One region of the Pantoea sp. Lij88 genome, then DNA from elsewhere that is predicted to be linked to it. Evidence: riboswitches for the same ligand, from Rfam matches in the RefSeq annotation. Region 1 holds a riboswitch; the other holds the start of a gene.
The links. A riboswitch is a leader RNA that binds a small molecule or an ion and turns the genes downstream of it on or off. The one in region 1 is predicted to bind thiamine pyrophosphate.
Positions count from the first base shown of each region.

Region 2: it holds a riboswitch for thiamine pyrophosphate, as region 1 does, so the genes downstream of both, PU624_RS02345 (FAD-dependent oxidoreductase) here and thiB (thiamine ABC transporter substrate binding subunit) in region 1, are expected to answer to the same signal.

Region 1 covers NZ_CP118269.1:3,324,011-3,328,480, forward strand. Annotated here, with positions in the region: gene PU624_RS19455 (MFS transporter) at 1-1,120, opposite strand, end outside; gene sgrR (HTH-type transcriptional regulator SgrR) at 1,374-3,035, shown strand; TPP riboswitch at 3,071-3,173, shown strand; gene thiB (thiamine ABC transporter substrate binding subunit) at 3,220-4,206, shown strand; gene thiP (thiamine/thiamine pyrophosphate ABC transporter permease ThiP) at 4,182-4,470, shown strand, end outside.
Region 2 covers NZ_CP118267.1:440,842-445,311, reverse strand. Annotated here, with positions in the region: gene PU624_RS02360 (HesA/MoeB/ThiF family protein) at 1-1, opposite strand, end outside; gene PU624_RS02355 (thiazole synthase) at 11-766, opposite strand; gene thiS (sulfur carrier protein ThiS) at 769-966, opposite strand; gene PU624_RS02345 (FAD-dependent oxidoreductase) at 950-1,894, opposite strand; TPP riboswitch at 2,026-2,145, opposite strand; gene PU624_RS02340 (cysteine hydrolase family protein) at 2,209-2,754, opposite strand; gene PU624_RS02335 (ArsR/SmtB family transcription factor) at 2,999-3,313, opposite strand; gene PU624_RS02330 (alkene reductase) at 3,330-4,448, opposite strand.

The DNA of each region.
Region 1 (4,470 bases):
GCCAGTAAACCGCCTCATGCCCCAGTCGCTCACTCAGCGTTCCCTGAATCACCCCAGCCAGAATCATGCCGGTCGAAATCGAGTTGGTGAACATGGTGGTCGCCGCGCCGGGCCGCCCTGGCATCAGATCCTGGAACCACAGCATCCCTATGCCAGCAATAATCCCGACGAAAACCGCGTTAAACAGCTGCAATACCATGAGCGAGGTGCGGGAATTAAACAGCACCAGCCCCAGATAAAACAGGACGCCCGCCGCCACCGCGATCAGCATTAAACGCCGCTTGCCGATGCGGCGCGCGTAATGGCCCGCCAGCAGCATCACCGGGATCTCCAGCCCGGCCGCCGTTCCCATCAGCAGACCGGCCAGCTTCTCCGGCAGACCCAGCGTGGTGCTGATATAGAGCGGCATATCGATGATATACATCGTGTTGCAGGTCCACATCGCCACCGAGGCGAGGAACAGCAAACGCACATCACGATCGCGCCAGCCACTCAACGGCAGCCCGCCGCTTTGCATCAGCGGCTGCGAGCGCGGCACCGACGGCAGGGTAAACCAGACCAGCAGGATACAGAGCAGAAACAGCACCGCAGCCACCATAAACAGCGTCACAAAGCCGTAGTTCAGCGCCAGCGCGAACGATAACGGCGGCCCGATCACCCACGCCAGCGACAGCTGCGCACGCATCACCGAACTGAACATCACCGCTTCACGCGCCGACTGATCGGCATATTCCCGTGCCAGCGCAAACAGCTGCGGCATAGAGACGCTGGCCAGCGCCGACAGCAGCACACCCAGCGTCAGCAGGGTCAGATAGTCGCGGGTAAAGGCAAACAGCAGCGCATTGATCAGCGCCATCAGGCAGCAGAAGAGAATGATATGACGACGATCGCCGACGCTGTCTGAGCGCTTTGCTACCAGCATGCTCACCACGATACCGGCCACCGCGTTGATGGTGAAAAACAGCCCGACCCAGAAAGGCCGCGCCTGCACCTCGCGTGTCAGAAACAGGCTGAGCGTCGGCGCCTGCAGTGCGCCCGCGATGCCCAGCATGAACGAGGCGACCATGAAAGCGAGGTAAACCGGATTGATGCGGCGCTGCCGCGTTAACAGCGATTTCATACCGAAATCCCTTACAGAACAAACAGAGGGGAAAAAGAAGGGTAGACGATACCGCGCAACATGAAAAAAGCCAGCAGAGATCATCTGCTGGCGGTGTAAATGCACCCTACTCAGAAAAGCACCGCGCTGAACAGCGAAGTGAGGGTCGAACGCCATTCAGTGCTGAATGCCTCCCGCTCTTCCCATAGCGCAAAGTTTGCTCTTAAAATAGGGCAGGAAAAACAGAGCGCTTTTCACAGGGAGTTCCCCTTTTATGTCCTCATCACGTCTGAAGCAGCAGTTCATCCGCCTGTGGCAGAGCTGTCAGGGACAAACGCAGGAGATTACGCTCAGCGAGCTGGCCGATCTGCTGCACTGCTCGCGCCGCCATATGCGAAATCTGCTCAACCGGATGCAGGCCGCAGGCTGGCTGATCTGGCAGGCGGAAGCCGGACGCGGCAAGCGATCGCAGCTTACTTTCTGCTACACCGGCCTGGCCCTGCAGCAGCAGCGTGCCGAGGATTTGCTGGAGCAGGATCGCATCGATCAGCTGGTCCAGCTGGTTGGGGATAAAAACCAGGTGCGGCAGATGATCAGCGCGCACCTGGGACGCAGTTTCCGGCAGGGCAAGCATATCCTGCGGGTGCTCTACTATCGTCCGCTGCTCAACCTGCTGCCCGGCTCGCCGCTGCGTCGCTCTGAAACCCAAATTGCCCGACAGATCTTCAACGGCCTGACGCGGATAAATGAGGAAAACGGGGAAATCGAGCCCGACATTGCGCACCACTGGCAGCAGACGTCCCCGCTTCACTGGCGCTTCTTCCTGCGTCCGGCGATTCGCTTCCATCACGGCAGAGAACTGGAGATGGAGGATGTGCTGGCCACGCTGGAGCGTCAGCGCCTGCATCCCCTCTTCTCCCATATCGCGCAGATCGACTCGCCTGCCCCCTGGACGCTGGATATCCGCTTAAGCCAGCCCGACGAGGGATTGCCCTGGCTGCTGGGCAGCGTCAGTGCGATGATCCTGCCGCGCGAATGGCCGACGCTGCACGACTTTGCCCGCCAGCCGGTTGGCACCGGTCCGTACCGGGTGATCCGCAATCAGGAGAGCCAGCTGAAAATCGAAGCGTTTGATGACTACTTCGGTTTTCGCGCGCTGATTGATGATGTCTCTATCTGGGTCCTGCCCGACATCAGCGATGAGCTGGTCTATGCCGGTGTGCGTCTGCAGGGCGACAGCGCCGATGAAGTTCAGGAGGAGAGCCGCCTGGAAGAAGGCTGCTACTATCTGCTCTTCGACCAGCGCTCGGAACCGGGCCGCAGCGAGGCGGTGCGCCGCTGGGTCAGCTACCTGTTTAACCCTATCGCCCTGCTCAATCACGCCGGTGTCGGCTATCAGCGCTACTGGTTCCCGGCGTATGGTCTGCTGCCGCGCTGGCACCACCGGCGCGACCTGACGCCCGTGGAAAAACCGCCCGGCTTAACGCATCTGACGCTGACCTGGTACAGCCAGCACGTGGAGCACGAAGGCATCGCTAATGCGCTGCGTCCGCTGCTGGCAGAGCATGGCGTCACGCTGGAGACCCGTGAGATAAGCTACGAAAGCTGGTATCAGGGCGAGGCGGAAAGTGACATCTGGCTGGGCAGCGTGAACTTTACCCTGCCGCTGAATTACTCGCTGTTCGCACAGCTTTATGAGATCCCACTGCTGCATCACTGCCTGCCAATCGACTGGCACGGCGATGCGGCCCGCTGGCGCGAGAAAACGCTGCCGCTGGCCGAATGGAGCAAACAGCTGGTCGAAGAAGCCGGTCTGCATCCGCTGTTTCATCACTGGCTGCTGCTCGAAGGACAGCGCAGCATGCGCGGCGTGCGGATGAATACCCTGGGCTGGTTTGATTTTAAATCGGCCTGGTTCGCGCCACCGGCGTTGTGACGCTTTCGCCCCGGCGCTGAAATGACTAGAATGTGACGTTCTCAACGGGGTGCGGCCTGCCACAAGCAAGCCGCTGAGAGAGACCCGTCGAACCTGATTCGGTTAATACCGACGTAGGGATTTGAGAGGCCTCTGTGCTCAGATCCTTTGCGACTCATCCCCTATTCTCCTGAAGGAGCGCAAAGTGTTAAAAAAAGTTCTGCCGGTGCTGCTGTTACTCTCCGCCCCCGTTCTGGCGGCTAAGCCGGTTCTCACGGTCTACACCTACGACTCCTTCTCCGCTGACTGGGGCCCTGGCCCGGCGGTCAAAAAAGCCTTTGAAGCCCAGTGCAACTGCGAGCTGAAATTCGTCACGCTGGAAGATGGTGTTTCGCTGCTGAATCGCGTGCGTATGGAAGGCAAAAACAGTAAAGCCGATGTGGTGCTGGGACTGGATAACAATCTGGTTCAGGCGGCGCAGAAAACCGGCTTGTTTGCTGAAAGTCAGGTCGACACCTCGACATTGAAACTGCCTGATGGCTGGCACAACACCACCTTCGTGCCGTTCGATTATGGCTACTTCGCCTTTGTCTATGACAAAACCCGGCTGAAGAATCCGCCAAAAAGTCTGAAAGAGCTGGTCGACAGCCCGGAGAAGTGGCGCGTAATCTACGAAGATCCCCGCACCAGCACGCCCGGCTTAGGTCTGCTGCTGTGGATGCAGAAGGTCTATGGCGATCAGGCTCCGCAGGCGTGGCAAAAGCTGGCGCAGAAAACCGTGACGGTCACCAAAGGCTGGAGTGAAGCCTATGGCCTGTTCCTCAAGGGCGAAGGCGATCTGGTGCTGAGCTACACCACCTCTCCGGCGTACCACATCATCGAAGAGAAAAAAGAGAACTACGCCGCCGCGTCATTTGCAGAGGGTCACTATCTGCAGGTCGAAGTTGCCGCCCAGTTAGCCAGCAGCAAACAGCCGGCTCTGGCGCAGCAGTTCATGAAGTTTATGGTCTCGCCTGACTTCCAGCGCACCATCCCAACCGGCAACTGGATGTACCCGGTGATCGACACGCCGCTGCCTGCCGGTTTCGCGGCGCTCAGCGTGCCTTCCACTGCTCTGCAGTTCTCGCCGGAGGAGGTTGCCAGCCAGCGTTCGGGCTGGATTAGCCAGTGGCAACGCGCCGTCAGCCGCTGATGCCGCGCTGGCTGATTCCCGGTTCCCTCGCCACGGTGTTGTTGACCATCGTGGCGTTTCTGGCCTTTGGCGCACTCTGGAGCGCCGCGCCGGACACGGACCTGCGCGGCGTGCTGCAGGATGATTATCTGCATCACGTTATCGCGTTCTCTTTCGGTCAGGCGCTGCTCTCTGCCCTGCTGTCGCTGCTGCCTGCGGTGCCGCTGGCGCGGGCGCTCTATCGACGCCGTTTTCCCGGGCGTCTGCTGCTGTTACGCCTGTGCG
Region 2 (4,470 bases), on a different replicon from region 1:
TCGCCACTCCTCAGAACTGTGCCAGACCAAAAATGGGCGTTGAGGCAGACGCCATGTCGCGCTGCTCCATCAATCCCGCCTGAAACGCCTCGTGCCCGCCATGGATTGCCGCAGCAAACGCCCCGGCCATCCGCACCGGATCGCGCGCTTTTGCCACCGCCGTGTTTAGCAGCACGCCGTCGAAACCCATCTCCATCGCCTGCGCCGCCTGGGCTGGCGAGCCGATACCGGCATCGACAATCAGCGGCACATCTTTAAACCACGCACGCATCGTGCGCAGCCCTTCGATATTGCGCAGCCCCTGACCGGAACCAATCGGCGCACCCCAGGGCATCAGGACTTCGCAACCCGCTTCCAGCAGTTTCTCGCCGACAATCAGATCTTCGGTGGTGTAAGGAAACACCTGGAAGCCGTCAGCGCAGAGGATCCTCGCGGCTTCAACCAGCGCAAATGGATCCGGCTGCAGCGTGTCGGCATGACCAATCACCTCAAGCTTAATCCACGGCGTGTCGAACAGTTCGCGCGCCATCTGCGCCGTCGTCACCGCCTCCTTTACCGTGTGGCAGCCTGCGGTATTCGGCAGAATGCGTTTGTTAAGCTGTTGCAGCAGCGTGCGAAAAGCACCGCCCTCACTGCCTTCCCGGCGCAGGCTGACGGTAATGATCTCCGCGCCTGATGCGTCGATCGCCTGATGCAGGATGTCCGGTGAGGGATAGCCGGCGGTACCGAGCAGAAAGCGGGATTGCGGCGTAAAGTGATAGAACATGATTAACCCCCCTGCATCGGTGACAGAATTTCCAGCTGACTGCCCGCCTCAAGCTGCTGGCTGGCATAAAGGCTGCGCGGCACAAACTCACCGTTCAGCGCGGTGGCGACGGTGCGCGGGTCGATCTGCTGCTCCGCCATTAGCTCTGCCAGCGTCTCTGCATCGGTTTCAATCGGGCGTCCATTAAGTTGAACTCGCATGAGTCATCTCCTGAGTAAGTTGCAGCATGAGTTTTTCAGCCATAATCGGTGCCAGTAAAAAGCCGTGACGGTAAAGCCCGTTTAACGAGAAACGGCCATTTTCATAGCGGACTTCAGGCAGGTTCTGTCGGTAAGCGGGACGCAGGCCGGTGCCGCTCTCCACGATCCGCGCTTCGGCCAGCGCCGGATGCAGGCTATAAGCGGCACTGAGCAGCTCCATCATCGCCCTGGCACTGATCGGGCTGCTGTCATGGCTTTCGACCATCGTGGCACCCAGCATGAAGTGCCCGCCTGCGCGCGGCACCAGATAGCAGGGAAAGCGGGGGTGCAGCAGCCGGACAGGACGGGAGAGCTGAACGTCGGACGTCTGCAGGATCAGCATCTCACCCCGCACAGCACGCAAGGCGGGCTGCTGGTCAATGGCATGGATGCCACGACAGTCGATGATTTTGCCGGTGGGGTTACCGCTGTGAAAAGGGACGCCAGCCTGCTGCAGTTTGTCGCGCAGTTGCTGCAGGGCGCGGCGGGGATCGAGATGCGCCTCAGCCGCAAAAAACAGGCCGCGGGCAAAGCGATTTTCCAGCGCCGGTTCGATGTCACCCGGTGCGACCCACTGATGCTTCAGGGTCATGCTGGCGAAGCGCGTCAGCTCGCGGCTGTCACGCGGCGGCGCTACCACCAGCGTGCCCTGCTGCACCACGCCATCAACGCGTTGCGCCCACCAGCCCGCAGCGTGCTGACCCCATTCGATCACCTGCTGAGGCGCGCTTTCCGCTTCGCACCAGGGCGCAAGCATGCCGCCCGCCCAGTGGGAGGCCGCGCGACAGTCTGGCTGCGTAATGATTTCGACAGTTTCTCCGCGCTCCACAAGCAGTGTGGCGACGCACAGCCCGGCCACGCCGCTGCCGAGCACCGACCAGCGGCTCATGGTAGCCACCGGACAGGAACAGAGAGATTCAGGATAAGATATTTCACTTTGGCCTCGTTATCAGTTAACGATGACCCGTGATACAGAGGGAAAAGGCAGAAGCATCGCGAACGCGCTCCTGCGGCAAGTATCTGATGCGATACCCGTCTTCCTACGCCAGTATCAACTGGGTCAGGTTCTAAGGGTCGCTAAGCCGCGCGATGCGCTATTAGCCTCTCAGTCTCTCTGGCGAGACTCCCCTGACGCGTTTAGTTGTAAGTTAAGCGGGCGGCTTCGTCAAGCCGCGGGCGAAGTGCAGCACATGAATATCGGCATTAAAGGGCCGACCCGGACGACCAGTCAGCGGCGGTTGCCAGCGTCACAAAGGGTCCCGCCAGTGTCTGATTATGATGACCAATAATCTTCTCCGCAGAGAGATGCGGATTATCGACGGTGGTATGCGCATCGGAAATCAGCACGACGTTAAAACCCAGTTCCGGTGCGGCGCGACAGGTCGTATCAACACAGAACTCCGTTTTCATCCCGGCTATCACCAGTTGTTTAACGCCTCTTTGCCTGAGCTGATGGTGCAGGCCGGTCTCTCTGAAACAGCTGGGATATCGTTTTGTGAAGACGATATCTGCCTGCGGGTTAACCTGCAATTCCGGGATGAGGCGAGTCAGCGGGCTTTGTTCGTTGAAGGGGGAATGATCAGGCCCGATATGGCGGGCAAAAAAGATGGGCACATCAGACTGCCGTGCTTTGGTGATAAGCAGAGTGATAGTCGACAGAATGCTGTCTGCGGCGAAAGGCGCCGCTGGACCATGAAAAAGGCCCTGCTGCATATCGATGATTAAAAGTGCACTTTCAGATGTCATCATGACCTGGCTCCATTCAGTTTTAAGAACGGAGAACAGGTCCCCGTCCGGTTCGGCGGGGAGTGGGAATCTGTTGTGTCAGGTGCCAGTCACAAAGTCGCCCACGCCGCCGCTGAGCGCGGTGGTGGTGACGGTGGTGAAAGACAGAACTGACATAAACATTTTCTGATCCTGAGTTAAGAATACGGGAAGCGTCACCCTCAACAGGAGGGGGCTGGAATCTACACTATCCTGAATGCTGTCGCTTTTAAAGCGCCTTAAGTGATTGCGTCACCGCACCAGTGATTTCACGAATGCGCGGTTCGGCGCGACGATAATAGGTCCATTTTCCCACTTTGCTGGCTTCGACCAGACCTGCACTGTGAAGGGCTTTCAGGCATAACGATGTGGCGGGCTGTGATAAGCCCGCCTTGTCCTGTATGAGGCTGGCACAGACGCCATACTGATCGAAGGGATAGAGCTGGGTATAGCCCGCAAACGCTTCATCAGGATTTTTAAGCCACTTCAGCACTGCCACTCTGGTCGGGTTGGACAGTAACTTCAGGGCATTTTCGGGGGACATGCCGCCTCACAAAATATCAGGATTGAAAAACAGGATAGTCAGTATAGCCTTTCTCAGTACCGCCATACAGGGAGGCGTTATCGACCTCATTCAGCGGATAGCCTGATTGAATGCGCGCGGGCAGATCGGGATTGGCGATGAATGATCGGCCAAAACCAAACAGATCGCCCCAGCCTTTTTCCAGCACATGCTGCGCTTTTTCTGCCGTATAGCGACCTGAATAGATGATCGGAGACCGGAATGTTTCCCGCAGCGCAACGCGGAAACTCTCTGGCATGTCCGGGCTATTATCCCAGTCCGCTTCAGCAATTGAGAGATAGCCAACTTCAAGTTCATTCAGCAGCTTTGCGGCACGGATGTAGGTCGCGTGGGGATCGCTTTCAACCAGGCCAAGATAGACGCGCTCTTCATCGGTACTGGAAAACAGCGGTGCAAACCGGACGCCCACGCGATGGCTGCCAAACACCGAGCTGACGGCCTCAACGACTTCACGCAGGAAGCGCAGACGATTCTCTGCTGAGCCACCATATTCATCCTTACGGAAGTTGGTATGTTCTGAAATAAACTGGTTAATCAGATAGCCGTTGGCGGAGTGCAGTTCCACGCCGTCGAAACCGGCGGCTTTGGCGTTCTCCGCTGCGCGTTTGTACAGCGCCACAATCTCTTTCACTTCTTCTGTGGTCAGTGCCCGAGGCTCGCTGGGTGCAGTCAGTATCCCCGCGCCTGGCCCGGTTTCAATAAACACCCGGACGTTGTCGGCTGCGATGGCTGAAGGCGCTACCGGTGGCTGCTTGCCTGGCTGAAGTTCATTATGAGATACGCGGCCAACATGCCAGAGCTGGCAGAAAATCGTGGCGCCTTCCTGATGTACCGCCTCCGTGACCTTTTTCCAGCCCGCGATCTGCGCCTCGCTGTGGATCCCCGGCGTCCATGCATAACCCTGCCCGCGAGGCTCAATCTGGGTGCCTTCGGTGACCATCAGTCCCGCGCTGGCACGCTGGCGGTAATACTCCACCATCAACTCGCCGGGAATGTTGCCCGGCTGTTCACTGCGGCAGCGCGTCAGCGGCGGCAGGACAATGCGGTTGCGAAGTTTAAGATCGCCCAGGTTCAGGGGGGTAAAAAGTGACGGCATAACAGTAAGTCCTCTGGTGTTT